Linked DNA regions of Thalassobaculum sp. OXR-137. The protein of the gene in region 1 interacts with the protein of each later gene in a pairwise test. Links are inferred from orthologs where the notes say so. Each region holds a gene or a part of one and is shown in the gene's direction. Other genes may lie near its edges.

What was found.
Region 2: the proteins of T8K17_RS00570 (region 1) and ftsA interact in binary tests that used the Escherichia coli proteins (3 or more experiments, as listed by UniProt). The link is inferred for Thalassobaculum sp. OXR-137 from one-to-one orthologs.
Region 3: the proteins of T8K17_RS00570 (region 1) and ftsZ interact in binary tests that used the Escherichia coli proteins (3 or more experiments, as listed by UniProt). The link is inferred for Thalassobaculum sp. OXR-137 from one-to-one orthologs.

Annotation. Positions count from the first base shown.
Region 1 is NZ_CP139715.1:119,857-125,698, reverse strand. The notes cover bases 1,694-4,588. They hold T8K17_RS00570 (rod shape-determining protein), read left to right. Parts: upstream 1,694-2,566; coding sequence 2,567-3,610; downstream 3,611-4,588. Other genes in these bases: mreC (rod shape-determining protein MreC), read left to right, coding at 3,663-4,583; ilvC (ketol-acid reductoisomerase), read left to right, coding at 1,694-2,195. In the rest of the region: T8K17_RS00585 (acetolactate synthase 3 large subunit), read left to right, coding at 1-368; ilvN (acetolactate synthase small subunit), read left to right, coding at 488-1,054; more of ilvC, read left to right, coding at 1,176-1,693; rod shape-determining protein MreD, read left to right, coding at 4,637-5,092; mrdA (penicillin-binding protein 2), read left to right, coding at 5,099-5,842. UniProt on the Escherichia coli protein: Forms membrane-associated dynamic filaments that are essential for cell shape determination. Acts by regulating cell wall synthesis and cell elongation, and thus cell shape.
Region 2 is NZ_CP139715.1:2,746,146-2,750,613, reverse strand. What follows is about bases 1,550-4,468. They hold ftsA (cell division protein FtsA), read left to right. Parts: upstream 1,550-2,320; coding sequence 2,321-3,616; downstream 3,617-4,468. Other genes in these bases: ftsZ (cell division protein FtsZ), read left to right, coding at 3,851-4,468; T8K17_RS12980 (cell division protein FtsQ/DivIB), read left to right, coding at 1,550-2,298. Also shown: murB (UDP-N-acetylmuramate dehydrogenase), read left to right, coding at 1-512; T8K17_RS12985 (D-alanine--D-alanine ligase), read left to right, coding at 509-1,429; more of T8K17_RS12980, read left to right, coding at 1,417-1,549. UniProt on the Escherichia coli protein: Essential cell division protein that assists in the assembly of the Z ring. May serve as the principal membrane anchor for the Z ring.
Region 3 is NZ_CP139715.1:2,741,492-2,747,303, reverse strand. Bases 1-2,865 are described here. They hold ftsZ (cell division protein FtsZ), read left to right. Parts: upstream 1-540; coding sequence 541-2,190; downstream 2,191-2,865. Other genes in these bases: lpxC (UDP-3-O-acyl-N-acetylglucosamine deacetylase), read left to right, coding at 2,362-2,865; ftsA (cell division protein FtsA), read left to right, coding at 1-306. Also shown: more of lpxC, read left to right, coding at 2,866-3,291; T8K17_RS12960 (substrate-binding domain-containing protein), read left to right, coding at 3,398-4,234; T8K17_RS12955 (sensor histidine kinase), read left to right, coding at 4,393-5,595; T8K17_RS12950 (host attachment family protein), read right to left, coding at 5,611-5,812. UniProt on the Escherichia coli protein: Essential cell division protein that forms a contractile ring structure (Z ring) at the future cell division site. The regulation of the ring assembly controls the timing and the location of cell division.

The DNA of each region.
Region 1 (5,842 bases):
GGCAGTACAACCTGCCGGTGAAGGCGTTCATCATCAATAACCAGTGGATGGGCATGGTCCGCCAGTGGCAGGAGCTGATCCACGGCAAGCGCTACTCGGAGAGCTATTCCGAGGCCCTGCCGGACTTCGTCAAGCTGGCGGAGGCGTTCGGCGGCGTCGGCCTGCGGGCGACCGAGGCGAGCCAGCTCGACGACGTCATCGACGAGATGATCGCCGCGCCGCACCCTGTTCTGGTCGATGTGTGCGTGACCAAGGATGAGAACTGCTTCCCGATGATTCCGTCGGGCCGGGCGCATAACGAGATGATCCTCAGCCCGAGCGATCAGGAGCAGCAGACCGTGACCGACAAGGGCATGGCCCTCGTATGACGGCGCGCGGCCGCCGGGGCTTCCCGGCGGCCGCCCTGCCTGCCGTCCCTGCCATTCCCTTCCGGGCGCCGGCTCCGGCATGAACCCCCGAGCCCCCGCCCGTCTTTCGGAGACCCGACGTGACACCCAATGATCAACCGAGCGCCCGGCACACGATCGCCGTGCTGGTGGCCAATGAGCCGGGCGTCCTGGCCCGCGTCATCGGCCTGTTTTCCGGCCGCGGCTACAATATCGAGAGCCTGACCGTATCCGAGGTCGACGAGGTCAACGCCCGCTCGCGCATCACCATCGTGACTTCCGGCACGCCGATGGTGATCGAGCAGATCAAGGCGCAGCTCGCCCGCCTGGTTCCGGTCTACGACGTCCACGACCTGACCATGGAAGGCCCGCATGTGGGCCGCGAGATGGCGCTGGTGAAGATCCGCAACGGCGGAGAGAAGCGGATCGAGGCCCTGCGCATCGCCGACACCTTCCGCGCCCGGGCCATCGACAGCACGCTCGGCAGCTTCGTCTTCGAGCTGACCGGCGATACCGGCAAGATCGACGCCTTCATCGACCTGATGATCTCGCTGGGTGAGGTGGAGGTGTCGCGCACCGGCGTCGTCGCCATCGCCCGGGGCGAACACGTGCACATGCCGCTGGTCCGCAAGGCCAAGCGGAAGGCGAAGAAAGCCGCCGACGACTGACCCTAGACTGAACCAGCCATCTGGACTCGGCGGCGGCTGCCCAGCTAAACCGTCGCCGGGTCCATGGAAATTTTCGAAAACCTGTTCTGAGAACCGCAAGACCCGAAGGAGGGAGACACCCATGCGCGTGTACTACGACCGCGACGCCGACGTGAACCTGATCAAGACCAAGAAGGTCGTGATCGTCGGCTATGGCAGCCAGGGCCATGCCCATGCCAACAACCTGAAGGACAGCGGCGTCAAGGACGTGGTCGTCGCGCTCAAGGAGGGCTCGCGCTCCCGCGCGAAGGCCGAGGCCGCCGGCTTCAAGTGCATGACGCCGGCCGAGGCCGCCAAGTGGGGCGACATCCTCATGATGCTGACCCCGGACGAACTCCAGGGCGACATCTATAACGAAGACCTGAAGCCGAACATGCGCGCCGGTGCGGCGATCGCCTTCGCCCATGGCTTCAACGTGCACTTCAACTTCATCGAGCCGCGCGACGACATCGACGTCTTCATGATCGCGCCGAAGGGCCCGGGCCACACCGTGCGCTCCGAGTACCTGCGTGGGGGCGGCGTGCCGTGCCTGGTCGCGATCGATCAGGATTCCTCGGGCAACGCCCTGGAAGTCGCGCTGTCCTATTCCTCCGCCATCGGCGGCGGCCGGGCCGGCACCATCGAGACCACCTTCAAGGAAGAGTGCGAGACCGACCTGTTCGGCGAGCAGGTCGTCCTGTGCGGCGGTCTGTGCGAGCTGATCAAGGCCGGCTACGAGACCCTCTGCGAGGCCGGCTACGCCCCGGAGATGGCTTATTTCGAGTGCCTGCACGAGGTGAAGCTGATCGTCGACCTCATCTATGAGGGCGGCATCGCCAACATGAACTACTCGATCTCCAACACCGCCGAGTACGGCGAGTACGTCTCCGGTCCGCGGATCGTGACGGAGGAGACCAAGGCCGAGATGAAGCGCGTCCTGGCCGACATCCAGTCCGGCACCTTCGCCCGCAACTGGATGCTGGAGAACAGGGTCAACCAGTCCTCGTTCAAGGCCATGCGCCGCCGTGCGGCCGAGCACTCGATCGAGCAGGTCGGCGAGAAGCTGCGCGCCATGATGCCGTGGATCGCGGAGAACAAGCTGGTCGATCAGACCAAGAACTGATCGAGCTTATTCGTTGAGCGGACGGGCGGGTCGGCCGGTGCTGACCCGCCCGTTTCGCGTTCGGAATGATGTCCGTCATCAATCCGCCGGATTCGCCCGCGACTCTTTAACGAATCGCGGTGAAGAGCGCTTTGTAACTGTCTGCGAATCCTGATATTGTCACCGACATAGCGTATCGGAGCAGCGCAGAGCGGTAGGGGCGGCGCGGCCAGGCCGGTGATTAAGGCCGAAGCGTCGACACGCGAAATACGAGCCGGGCCTAAAGGCCGTCCGGGTCATAAACCCGGGACGGAGGCCCTGACGGGATTCGATCGGCCAGTCCCATGGGAGACATGGACCGGGCCGCAACATCGACGGGACTGAGAAAAACGATGTTCTTCGCCAATCTCCTCGGAATGCTGTCTGCCGATATGGCCATTGACCTCGGCACGGCCAATACCCTGGTCTACGTCAAGGGCCGCGGCATCGTGCTGAACGAACCGTCGGTGGTCGCCATCGCCACGGTTCGCGGCAAGAAGCAGGTGCTGGCCGTCGGCGACGAGGCCAAGCAGATGCTCGGCCGAACGCCCGGCAACATCCAGGCGATCCGCCCTCTGCGCGACGGCGTCATCGCCGATTTCGAAGTCGCCGAGGAAATGATCAAGCACTTCATCCGCAAGGTGCATAACCGGCGGTCCTTCGCCAGCCCGCAGGTCATCGTCTGCGTGCCGTCGGGGTCGACCGCGGTGGAGCGCCGCGCCATTCAGGAAAGCGCGGAAAGCGCCGGGGCCCGCCGGGTGTTCCTGATCGAGGAGCCGATGGCCGCCGCGATAGGCGCCAACCTGCCGGTGACCGAACCGACCGGCTCCATGGTCGTCGATATCGGCGGCGGCACCACCGAGGTGGCCGTGCTGTCGCTCGGCGGCATCGTCTACTCGCGTTCGGTGCGCGTCGGCGGCGACAAGATGGACGAGGCGATCATCGCCTATATCCGCCGCAACCATAACCTTCTGGTCGGTGAGGGCAGTGCCGAGCGGATCAAGAAGGAGATCGGCTCCGCCTATCCGCCGGAAGACGGCACGGGCAAGGGCCTGCAGATCAAGGGCCGCGACCTGATGAACGGCGTGCCCAAGGAAATCATCATCGACCAGTCGCAGATCGCCGACAGCCTGGCGGAGCCGGTCAGCCAGATAGTCGAGGCGGTGAAGGTCGCGCTGGAGCAGACCCCGCCGGAACTGGCGGCCGATATCGTCGACAAGGGCATCGTGCTGACCGGCGGCGGCGCGCTGCTGGGCAACCTGGACTTCGTCCTGCGCCATGCCACCGGCCTGCCGGTCATGATCGCCGACGACCCGCTGTCCTGCGTGGCGCTCGGCACCGGGCGCTGCCTGGAAGAGATGAAGGTTCTGCGGAACGTTCTGATCGGCGCCTACTGACATCGGCTCGCGCGTTCGAGATATCTGTCTACCCTTGAGGTGACCGTTCACCATGGCGAAGCGACCCGGATCGTTCAGCAGCGTGGCACAACCCGTGCGCTCACTGTGGAGCCGGTTCGCCTTCGCCACGCTGATCGCCGCCGCCTTCGGGCTCATGCTCCTGGGCAAGGCCGACGTCCTGCTGGTGGAACGGGCGCGGGTCGTCGTGCTCGACGCGCTGGCGCCGGTCATCGAGGTGGCGTCCCAGCCGGCCGAGGCGCTTACCGACCTGATGAACAATGTCCGTGACCTGCGGTATCTGCGCGCCGAGAACGCCCGGCTGTCCGTGGAGAACGACCGTCTCGACCGCTGGCAGCACGTCGCCCGGCGCCTGGAGGCCGAGAACCGCGCGCTGCGGGCGCTGACCAACTTCGTGCCGCCCAAGGACGTCGACTTCGTCAGCGCCCGGGTGATCGCCGATGGCGGCGGCGCCTTCGTGCGCAGTGTGATGATCACGGCAGGACAGAAGAACGGCATCGCCCTGGGCAACGCGGCGGTCAGCGGCGAGGGGCTGGTCGGCGGCGTGGTCGAGGTGGGCGAGGCCTACAGCCGCGTCCTGCTGATCACCGACCTGAACTCGCAGATCCCCATCGTGATCGAGCGCACCCGCGACCCGGGCGTGGTGGCCGGCGACAACACCCGGTCGCCCCGGATCGTCTATCTGCCGCAGAACGCCCAGGTGGTGCCCGGCGACCGGATCGTGACGTCCGGTCACGGCGGCGTCTTCCCTCCAGGTCTCGCGGTCGGCATGGTGACCACGATCACCGACGGTTCGATCCGGGTCACGCCCTTCGTCGACTGGGAACGGCTGGAATACGTGCGCATCCTGAAGACCGGCTCCGATGGAGTCGTGCAGCCGGAAAGCGCCCATCTGCCGCCCTTCTCGGTCATGGGGCCGGAGCCGGCCTCCCGCTCCGGCGGGGCAAAGCAGTGATGCGTCCCTCCGCGGCCCAACGCCTCGATACCTGGATCCGACAGTCGACGCCGATGGTACTCACCGCGATGCTGGCGGTGCTGTCGGTGGTGACCATCGGGATTCCCGGCTATGCGACGGTGGTCCCGGGCTACACGGCGATGGCGACCTTCTACTGGGCGGTCTTCCGGCCGGACCTTCAGCCGGCCTCCGCCCTGTTCCTGATCGGCGTGCTGCAGGACATCCTGACCGGCACCCCGCTGGGCCTGACCGCGGTCAGCCTGCTGCTGCTGCACGCCCTGGCCCTGTCCCAGCGCCGGGCGCTGATCACCAAGCCCTTCCTGCTGACCTGGGTCGGGTTCATGGTCATCCAGCTTCCGGTCTCGATCCTCGCCTGGCTCATGATGTCGGTGCTGCAGTTCCGGCTGATCGGTCCCGAGCCGGCGATGTTCCAGTATCTGGTCACCGTGCTCGGCTTCCCGGTCGTGGCCTGGCTCTTCGTCCGTCTCCACCGCTACGTGGTCCGGTAGGCGTCCATGCTGAAGGCAAGCGAACAGGACGTCCAAAAGGTCTTCACCCGGCGAGCGCTGGTGCTGGCCGGAGCCAAGCTCGGCCTGATCGGCGCGCTGGGCGCTCGGCTGTATTATCTGCAGGTGGTCGAGGCCGACCGCTACGAGCTGCTGTCGCGCGGCAACCAGTTCAACCTGGAACTCCTGCCGCCGATCCGCGGCCGGATCCTCGACCGCAACGGCGTGGCGCTGGCCGACAACCAGGACAATTTCCGCGTCGAAATCGTTCGCGAGCAGACCGACGACGTGGCCGCCACCCTGTCGGCCCTGCGCTCGATCATCGAGGTGCCGGACTGGGACGTCCGCCGGGTGCTGAAGGATGTGAAGCGCAAGCGCGCCTTCGTTCCGGTCACCGTGGTGGAGAACCTGACCCGCGAGGAGATCGCCCGGGTGGCGGTCAACGCGCCGTACCTGCCCGGCATCCGCATCGAGGTCGGCCGGTCCCGCCGCTATCCCTTCGCCGACACGGCGGTCCACATCACCGGCTATGTGGCGGCCGTGTCGGAGAGCGAGCTGACCGGCGACCCGGTGCTGGAGCTGCCGGACTTCCGCATCGGCAAGAGCGGCATCGAGAAGCTGCACGACCTGAGCATGCGCGGCACCGCCGGCCGCCGCCAGGTCGAGGTCAACGCCCTGGGCCGGATCATCCGCAAGCTGCCGGGCGAGGACGGGGAGCCGGGGCGCGACGTCAAGCTCGCGCTGGACATCAAC
Region 2 (4,468 bases), 2.6 Mb from region 1 along the record:
CCGGCGCCTATGGCAGCGAGGTCCGCGATGCGCTGATCTCCGCCCGCGCCCTGGACCCGCTCGGCCATGCCCATACCCTCACCGCCGACGACCTGGGCCTTGCCTACCGGCACAGCGAGCTGCCGGAGGACTGGATCGTCACCAGCGCCACGTTCCGGGCCCGCCCGGGCGATCCGGAGACCATCGCCCAGACCATGCGCGACATCCGCGACGCCCGCGAGGACACCCAGCCGCGCCGGGTGCGCACCGGTGGGTCGACCTTCGCCAATCCGGACGGCGGCAAGGCCTGGAAACTGATCGACGAAGCCGGCTGCCGCGGACTGCGGATCGGCGATGCCATGGTGTCGGAGCTGCACTGCAACTTCCTGCTCAACATGGGCGACGCCACCGCCGAGGAGATCGAGACCCTGGGCGAGGAAGTCCGTCGCCGGGTCCAGGAGACCAGCGGCGTCGAGCTGCGTTGGGAGATCCGCCGCATCGGCAAGCCGACCAACACGGGAGAGCAGGCATGAGCCGGGCCGAGACCCATGTGGCCGTCCTGAAGGGCGGCTGGTCGCCGGAGCGCGAAGTGTCGCTCTCCTCCGGCCGGGAATGCGCCAAGGCCCTGCGCCAGGCGGGGTTCAAGGTGACCGAGATCGACGTGGACCGCGCCATCGCCGGCAAGCTGGAGGCGATGCACCCGGACGTGTGCTTCAACGCCCTGCACGGCCCCGTCGGCGAGGACGGCACGATCCAGGGCGTGCTGAACGTGCTCGGCATCCCCTATACCCATTCCGGCGTGCGGGCCTCGGCCGTCGCCATGGACAAGCCGACGGCGAAGGACGTGTTCTCGCGCCTCGGCCTGCGCTGCCCGGGCGGCATGGTGGTCAGTCTCGACGCCTTCGAGAACGGCCATCCGATGGACCCGCCCTACGTCATCAAGCCGATCGACCAGGGTTCCAGCGTCGGCGTCCACATCGTGAAGGACGGCGATAACTACCGACCGACCGGCAGCGACTGGACCTTCGGCGACCGGGTGCTGGTGGAACCGTTCATCGACGGCCGCGAGCTGACCGTCGCCGTGCTCGACGGCGAGCCGCTGGAAGTGACCGAGATCACTTCCGACCGCGGCTTCTACGATTACGAGGCCAAGTACGCCGAGGGCGGCTCGATCCACCTGCTGCCGGCGCCGATCCCCGCCGCGATCCGCGAGGAAGCGCTGGAGACGGCCCGCCGCGCCCATGAGGCGCTGGGCTGCCGCGGGGTGAGCCGCTGCGACTTCCGATACGACGACACCAAGTCCGATCCGGGCACGCTGTACCTGCTGGAGATCAACACGCAGCCGGGTATGACCCCGACCTCGCTCGTGCCGGAGCAGGCCGCCTTCCGCGGCATCTCCTTCCCGGAGCTGGTCGCCCGCATGGTGGAGGGGGCCCGATGCGACTACTGACCCCCTTCTCCGCGGCGAAGAAGCAGCCGGCCAAGGGCAAGCGCGGCAAGGCGACCCCCGCCCGCCGTCATCGTCCGGTCCCGGCCTGGCGCGGCCCGCTGCTGCGCTTCGGCGCGGCCGCCGTGGTGATCGTCGGCGCCGGCACCGCCATCGGCTGGACCGTTCAGTCCGGCAGCTTCGCCCGCGCCTGGGCGAACGTGACCGACGGCGCGCTGCAGCTCACCGCCGACGCCGGCCTCGCCATCGACGACGTGCTGGTCTCCGGCCGCGAGAACACCAAGCCCGGCGCCCTGCTGGAGCAGGTCGGCGTCCAGCGCGGCACGCCGATCCTCAGCGTCGACCTGGAGGCCACCCGCGAGCGGGTCCTGGCCCTGCCCTGGGTCAAGGACGCCCGGGTCGAGCGCCGCCTGCCGGACACCCTGCATGTGACCCTGGTGGAGCGACGGCCGATCGCCCTGTGGCAGCGCGGCCGCGACTTCACCCTGGTGGATCAGGACGGCGTGGCGATCGCGGGACAGGACGTCCGCAAGTTCCACGACCTGCCGATCGTCATCGGCGAGGAGGCCCCGAAGCGGGCCGCCGGCGCGCTGGCCATGCTGTCGAGCGAGCCGGAACTGCTGCAGCGCGTGCGCGCCCTGACCTGGGTCAGCGGCCGGCGCTGGACCGTCCGGCTGAACAACGGGATGGACGTGGAACTGCCGGAGGTCGATCCGGCCGGCGCCTGGACCCACCTGGCCAGCCTGGCGCGCGAGCACGGCGTGCTGGAGCGCGACGTGGTGACCATCGACCTGCGCATTCCCGACCAGCTGATCATGCGGGTGACCCCGGCCGCGCGCGAGCGCGCCGCGTCCCCCGGCGCCAACACCTGACGAACGGAAGAAGGACACACCGGTGAGAAAGCCCCTGGGCAAAACACGAAGCGGATTGGTCGCCGCCCTCGACATCGGGTCGAGCAAGGTGTGCTGTTTCGTTGCCAAGATCGGCGACCCACCGTCGAACCCGCTCCTGGCGGGGGCTGGGCTGCCGTCGGGCTCGATCCGCGTGGCCGGCATCGGCCACCAGGTCAGCCGCGGCGTGAAGGCCGGCCGCATCACCGATGTCGACCAGCTCGAGGCCTCGATCCTGAACGCCGTGCACGCGGCCGAGAAGATGGCCGGCGCCGAACTGCGCTCCGTAATGGTGAACATCTCCGGCGGCTGGCCCGCCTCGCAGACGGTGGGGGTGGAAGTCTCCGTCGCCGGTCACGAGGTCGGCGACAGCGACCTGCGCCGGGTGCTCGACCAGTGGCGCCATCTGGAGAACCTCGACGGCCAGGACCTGATCCACTCGATCCCGGTGGGCTTCACCATCGACGGCACCAACGGCATCCGCGATCCGCGCGGCATGTTCGGCGAGACCCTGGGTGCGCACATGCACGTGGTCACCGCCAACAGCGGCGCCGTGCGGACCCTCTCCACGGTGCTGGAGCGCTGCCACCTGGACATGGACGCGCTGGTCGTCTCGCCCTACGCCTCGGGCCTGTCCTGCCTGGTCGACGACGAGATGGATCTGGGCGTCACCGTGATCGACATGGGCGGCGGCACCACCAGCTTCGCCGTCTTCTTCGACGGCAACGTGGTCTATACCGACTGCATCCCGGTCGGCGGCCACCACGTGACCAACGACATCGCCCGCGGGTTCTCCACCCCGATCCTCGCCGCCGAGCGGATCAAGACGCTGTACGGCAGCGCCCTGCCCTCGCCGCTCGACGATCAGGAGACCATCGACGTCCCGCCGATCGGCGAGGAGGACCACGTCCAACCCAATCACGTCTCCAAGTCGCTGCTGGTCGGGATCATCCGTCCGCGGCTGGAGGAGACCTTCGAACTTGTCCGTTCTCGGCTGGAAGCCAGCGGGTTCGACAAGATCGCCGGCCGGCGCGTCGTGCTGACCGGCGGTGCAAGCCAGCTGCCGGGCGCGCGTGAGCTCGCCCAGCTCATCCTCGACAAGCAGGTTCGCATGGGCCGGCCGATCCGCGTCCAGGGCCTCGCCGAGGCTGCGGGCGGGCCAGCCTTCTCGACCTGCGCCGGGCTGCTGGTCTACGCCGCCAATCCCCACCTCGACGCCCCCCGTCTGGCGCCTGCCCCGCAAACCGAGTCCGCCGGCCTCTTCGGCCGGGTCGGCTCGTGGCTGAAGGAGCATTTCTGATGCGCGAACGATCCTCGCATTCCCCCGCACACCCCCGCTCCATCACCGTCCAGCCCTCGGTCGGTGCTCACGGCTCCTGCTGGCGCCGTCAGGCGAGAAACGTCGTTTCGCGCGACCCGCAACCTTCCTCCGCCGCCGACCCCACCGGCGACGGACACTCGACCATCGACGACTCCCGCGGCGACGGCCGCTCCCCCCACCCCGCCAAGATTTGACGCTACCCCGGAGGCACGCATGACCATCAACATCACTGTCCCCAACGAAGACAACGAGCTGGCCCCGAACATCACCGTCGTCGGTGTCGGCGGCGCCGGTTGCAATGCCGTCAACAACATGATCAGCGCCAATCTCGGCGGTGTGAACTTCATCTCGACCAACACCGACGCCCAGGCGCTGAAGCAGTCCATGGCCGAGCGGCGCATCCAGCTCGGGGCCGAGGTCACCCAGGGTCTCGGCGCTGGCTCCCGTCCGGATGTCGGCCGGGCCGCCGCCGAGGAGTCGATCGAGGAGATCCTCGACGCCCTGAACGGCGCCAACATGTGCTTCATCACCGCCGGCATGGGCGGCGGCACCGGCACCGGTGCGGCCCCGGTCATCGCCCGGGCGGCGCGCGAGCGCGGCATCCTGACCGTCGGCGTGGTCACCAAGCCGTTCCACTTCGAAGGCCATCACCGCATGCGCCTGGCCGAGGGCGGCATCGAGGAGCTGACCAGCTACGTCGACACGCTGATCATTATCCCGAACCAGAACCTGTTCCGGATCGCCAACGAGAAGACGACCTTCGCGGACGCCTTCAACATGGCGGACGACGTGCTGCACTCCGGTGTGCGCGGCGTCACCGACCTGATGGTC
Region 3 (5,812 bases), 2.6 Mb from region 1 along the record:
CTGGAAGCCAGCGGGTTCGACAAGATCGCCGGCCGGCGCGTCGTGCTGACCGGCGGTGCAAGCCAGCTGCCGGGCGCGCGTGAGCTCGCCCAGCTCATCCTCGACAAGCAGGTTCGCATGGGCCGGCCGATCCGCGTCCAGGGCCTCGCCGAGGCTGCGGGCGGGCCAGCCTTCTCGACCTGCGCCGGGCTGCTGGTCTACGCCGCCAATCCCCACCTCGACGCCCCCCGTCTGGCGCCTGCCCCGCAAACCGAGTCCGCCGGCCTCTTCGGCCGGGTCGGCTCGTGGCTGAAGGAGCATTTCTGATGCGCGAACGATCCTCGCATTCCCCCGCACACCCCCGCTCCATCACCGTCCAGCCCTCGGTCGGTGCTCACGGCTCCTGCTGGCGCCGTCAGGCGAGAAACGTCGTTTCGCGCGACCCGCAACCTTCCTCCGCCGCCGACCCCACCGGCGACGGACACTCGACCATCGACGACTCCCGCGGCGACGGCCGCTCCCCCCACCCCGCCAAGATTTGACGCTACCCCGGAGGCACGCATGACCATCAACATCACTGTCCCCAACGAAGACAACGAGCTGGCCCCGAACATCACCGTCGTCGGTGTCGGCGGCGCCGGTTGCAATGCCGTCAACAACATGATCAGCGCCAATCTCGGCGGTGTGAACTTCATCTCGACCAACACCGACGCCCAGGCGCTGAAGCAGTCCATGGCCGAGCGGCGCATCCAGCTCGGGGCCGAGGTCACCCAGGGTCTCGGCGCTGGCTCCCGTCCGGATGTCGGCCGGGCCGCCGCCGAGGAGTCGATCGAGGAGATCCTCGACGCCCTGAACGGCGCCAACATGTGCTTCATCACCGCCGGCATGGGCGGCGGCACCGGCACCGGTGCGGCCCCGGTCATCGCCCGGGCGGCGCGCGAGCGCGGCATCCTGACCGTCGGCGTGGTCACCAAGCCGTTCCACTTCGAAGGCCATCACCGCATGCGCCTGGCCGAGGGCGGCATCGAGGAGCTGACCAGCTACGTCGACACGCTGATCATTATCCCGAACCAGAACCTGTTCCGGATCGCCAACGAGAAGACGACCTTCGCGGACGCCTTCAACATGGCGGACGACGTGCTGCACTCCGGTGTGCGCGGCGTCACCGACCTGATGGTCATGCCGGGCCTGATCAACCTCGACTTCGCGGATATCCGCACGGTCATGAGCGAGATGGGCAAGGCGATGATGGGCACCGGCGAGGCCAGCGGCGAGAAGCGCGCCATCGACGCCGCCGAGGCCGCGATCAACAACCCGCTCCTGGAAGACGCCTCCATGAAGGGTGCGAAGGGCGTGCTGATCAACATCACCGGCGGCTTCGACATGACCCTGTTCGAGGTCGACGAGGCGGCCAACCGCATCCGCGAGGAAGTGGACAGCGACGCCAACATCATCTTCGGCTCCACCTTCGACGAGAAGATGGAAGGGGTGATGCGGGTCTCCGTGGTCGCCACCGGAATCGCCGCCGAAGGCCAGGTCGCCAAGCCGCGTCCGCAGCTCTCGGTCGTCACCCCGCGCCCGGTCAAGCAGCCGGAGCCGGAGCCCATGCCGGAGACCGCGATCCGCGCCGAGGCCGCCCCGATGGCCCCGGCCCCGAAGCCGGCCGCGTCCATGTCCACCCTGGACATCACCCGTCAGGCCGAGAGCGGCATCGGCGAGCTGTCCTTCCCGGATGCCGACGACTTCGCCGAGGTGGCGTCTCTGGACTCCGCCGAGGACGATCAGGAGGAGACCGGGATCGAGAAGGTCGAGATCGTCGACGCGGCGGCCCCGGCCGTGGCGAAGGTCGCTCCCGACGCCTTCCGGCCGACCGCCTCGACGGTGCCGCAGCGTCGTCCGGACATGACCCCGAAGGCGGCGGACCCGTTCCGCGGCAGCGACATGGTCAACGCCACCCGGGCCGAAGCCGCCGACGCGGCTCCGAAGTCCCGCAGCGCCGGTCTGTTCCGGCAGATCACCGGGCTCGGCCTGAAGAACGACAAGCCGGCGGAGGCCCCGGCCCCGCAGCCGCAGCAGGCCCAGCGTCCGGCGCCGGCTCAGGCCGCCCAGCCGCGTCTCGGCGCGCTCAACCCCGGCGATCGGGTGCGGGCCAGCCAGAACGAAGACGAGATGCTCGACATTCCGGCCTTCCTGCGTCGTCAGGCCAATTGAGCATCGCCCTATAACTCTTTGATACAGCGCTGTAATTTCGGTAACAGTCTGTAACAAAGAGTGACTTCCGCGACCCCGGTCGGATTGCTAAATCTACCGGGGTCGCTTTTTGTCCGCTTGGGATACGGAAGTAGACCTAGAACATGGAATGATTGAGGCTCGACAGTGATCATGGCGACACGATTTCCAGGATACGCCGCAGCGTCCCGTCAGAAGACGCTCAAGCGGGCCATCCCGTGTCGCGGGGTCGGGCTCCACTCGGGCACGCAGATCACCATGCGTCTCTGCCCTGCGCCGATCAATCACGGCATCGTCTTCCACCGCACCGACATCCAGGACCGCAACCCGTTCATCGCGGCACGCTACGACAACGTGGTCGATACCCGCCTGTGCACCGTCATCGCCAATGAGGACGATGTGCGCGTCGGCACGGTCGAGCACCTGATGGCTGCCTTCGCCGGCTGCGAGATCGACAACGCGCTGGTGGAGATCGACGGCTCGGAAGTCGCGATCATGGACGGGTCGTCTGAGCCCTTCGTCTTCCTGATCGACTGCGCCGGCATCGCCGAACAGGACGCGCCGCGCCGCGCCATCGAGATCCGTAAGCCGGTGACGGTGGACATGGACGGCAAGCGGGTCACGCTGAGCCCGGCCGACAGCTACGCTATCGACTTCGAGATCGACTTCGACAGCAAGGCGATCGGCCATGCCTCGCTCGGCGTGGAGATGGTCAACGGCACCTTCCGCCACGAGATCGCCCAGGCCCGCACCTTCGGCTTTCTGCACGAGGTCGAGTATTTGCAGGCCAACGGCCTCGCCCGCGGCGGCAGCCTGGACAACGCGGTCGTCATCGACGGCGACACGGTGCTGAACGAAGGCGGCCTGCGCTTCAAGGACGAGTTCGTGCGCCACAAGGTGCTGGACTGCGTCGGCGACCTGTATCTGGCCGGTGCGCCGCTGATCGGCCATGTGGATGCGGTGAAGGCCGGCCACCAGATCAACAACGCCGCCCTGCGCGCGCTGTTCGCCGATCCGAGCGCCTATGCCATCGTCGACGTGGACGACGTCTACGCGGACGACCTGCTGCCGGCCACGGCGTGAACCAACGCCCCGAGTTGGTTTACGGGAATTAATTAAAACTAAATCTAAATCGCTGTATTCTTCCTACGCCCCCGCAGACCGGGTCGGCCATGGCGAGGAGGATTTGGTGACAGATTTCCGTATGAGGCATGGCGGGCTCGGCGCACTCGCCTCTCTGGTGCTGATTCTGGCAGCCTCCGCCTTCCAGTCAGCCCGAGCTGAATCCACCATCCGTATCGGCGGCACCGGCATGGGGCTGGCACTCGCCCGAGATCTCGGGCGCGCTTACACCGCCCAGACACCGGGCGTGGGGGTGGAGGTCCTGCCCAGCATGGGTTCGACCGGCGGCATGCAGGCCCTGGCCGACGGCGCCATCGATATCGGTCTTGCCGGTCGCCCGCTGACGAGCCGGGAAACTGCCGGAGGCCTGGACGTTACCCTGTGTCTGATCACTGCCCTGGTCTTCGCCACCTCCCACCCTGCCCCCAACAGCATCGCGGTCAGAGATCTGCCGGCAATCTACAGGGATCCCGCACCCACTTGGGCGGATGGAACGCCGTTGAAGGTCATTCTGAGGCCCCATAGCGGATCCGAGCATCCCTATCTCGCCTCCCGGGTGCCTGACCTGCAGCAGGCCTTCGACCGGGCCTTCACGCGCCGGGGGATCGCCATCGGCAAGACGGACCAGGAGAACGCCGCCCTGGCGGCCAGGATTGCCGGCTCGTTCGCGATCACGACCCTGCTGCAGATCCGCAGCGAGCAACTGGATCTCAACGTCGTCCCGATCGACGGCCGGGCGCCGACCGCCGCCGACGCCGCGACGGGCGCGTATCCCTTCCCGCTTCAGGTGTGTTTCGTCAAACTCCGGGGCCCGTCGCCGGCAGCGACCGGCTTCCTGGATTTTCTGCGATCCGGGGATGGGCTGAGGATCATGGCGGATCGAGAAGCCGTGCCGGTGAAGTAACCGGGTTCGGTCCGAAGAAGTCCCTCCGGATGGAAACCACACACTCATACAGGCGGGTTCGCAGGATTGTCCGAATCCTGTCTCTGGCGGTCGGGACGGCGACCGCCGTCGCCTTCCCGACGGTTTTCGGGATCACAGCCTACCTCGGCCAAGACAGGATGCTGGAGCGGCAGGCCCATATCGCTGCCGAGAGCCTCGCAAAGTTCGCCTACATCCAGGGACCGTCGTGGCGCTACAACGGTCATCGCCTCCTCGGTCCCCTGGCCCCGGATTCCGACACCCAGCAGATCGTGCGCGTCGCCGACGGAGAGGAGATCGCGCGCATCGGCGATGGGCAAGGCACGGTTACCCAATCGGCGACGCACCCCATCGTCATGGCCGACCAGGCCCTGGGGACCGTCACGGTGACCAGGAGCTTGTTCCCGTTTCTGAAACTGCTGGCTGTCATGAGCCTGATCGGCGCGGGACTCGGCATGGCCGTGTTCTTCTGCGTCGACATCTTTCCGCTGCGGGCGTTGCGAACGGCGCTGGCGAAGCTGGTCCTCACGGAGCGCAACCTGCGAACCCAGATCGCCAAGACCTCCGAAGCGCTCGAGATGACCCAACGCGAGCGCAACCGAGCCGAGGCGGCCAATCAGATGAAGTCCGAGTTCGTCGCCAATATGAGCCACGAACTGCGGACGCCCCTGAACGCGATCATCGGCTTCTCCGATGTCATCGGCAGCGAGGTGTTCGGACCGGTGAACCCGCGCTACAAATCCTACGCAGCCGACATCAACTCCAGCGGCCGGCACCTGCTGTCGATCGTCAACGAGATCCTCGACGTGGCGAAGCTGGAGAGCGGACATTTCGACCTGTCTATCGAGCCTGTCGATCTGCGCGCCGAGATCGCCGAATGCATCGCCGTCGCCGCGGCCTCGGCCAGCCGCCGCGACGTCAGGATCCGGTCCAGCGTGTCCGCCGACGTTCCCTCGGTCGTGGAGATCGACCCGGTGAAGTTCCGCCAGATCATCCTCAATCTGCTGTCCAATGCCGTGAAATTCTCCGCCCCCAACACAGAGGCCCGCGTCGACGCGGCCATGATCTCGCCTACGACCGTGGAAATCCGGGTGTCGGACAAGGGGATCGGCATGGCGCCGGACGAGATCGAACTGGCCTTGCAGCCGTTCGGGCAGGTGGCGACGGCCTATACGCGCAAACACGAGGGAACCGGCCTGGGCCTGTCCATCACCAAGCTGCTGGTGGAGGCCTTCGGTGGCAATCTGTCGATCCAGAGCACGCCGGGCGAAGGCACCATCGTGGTGATCTGCCTGCCCCTGGCGTCACCGCAATCCGCGCCGGACCTTGCAGACGCGGTCTGACACCGCTGCCGGCCGTCAGGCGGCCCCGACGATACGTTCGATTTCATCCACCGGCAGGGAGGTCAGGTCCTTGTCGATCTCCCCGATGAGCCGGCGCGAGACCTCGCTGTGATACTTCGGACGGATCGTTCCGAGAGTCCTCGGATCGGCACAGACGAGCAGCTCTTTGAACCGGTTCTTCAGGGCCCAGTTCTTCAGCCGATCGGCCACGTCGCCG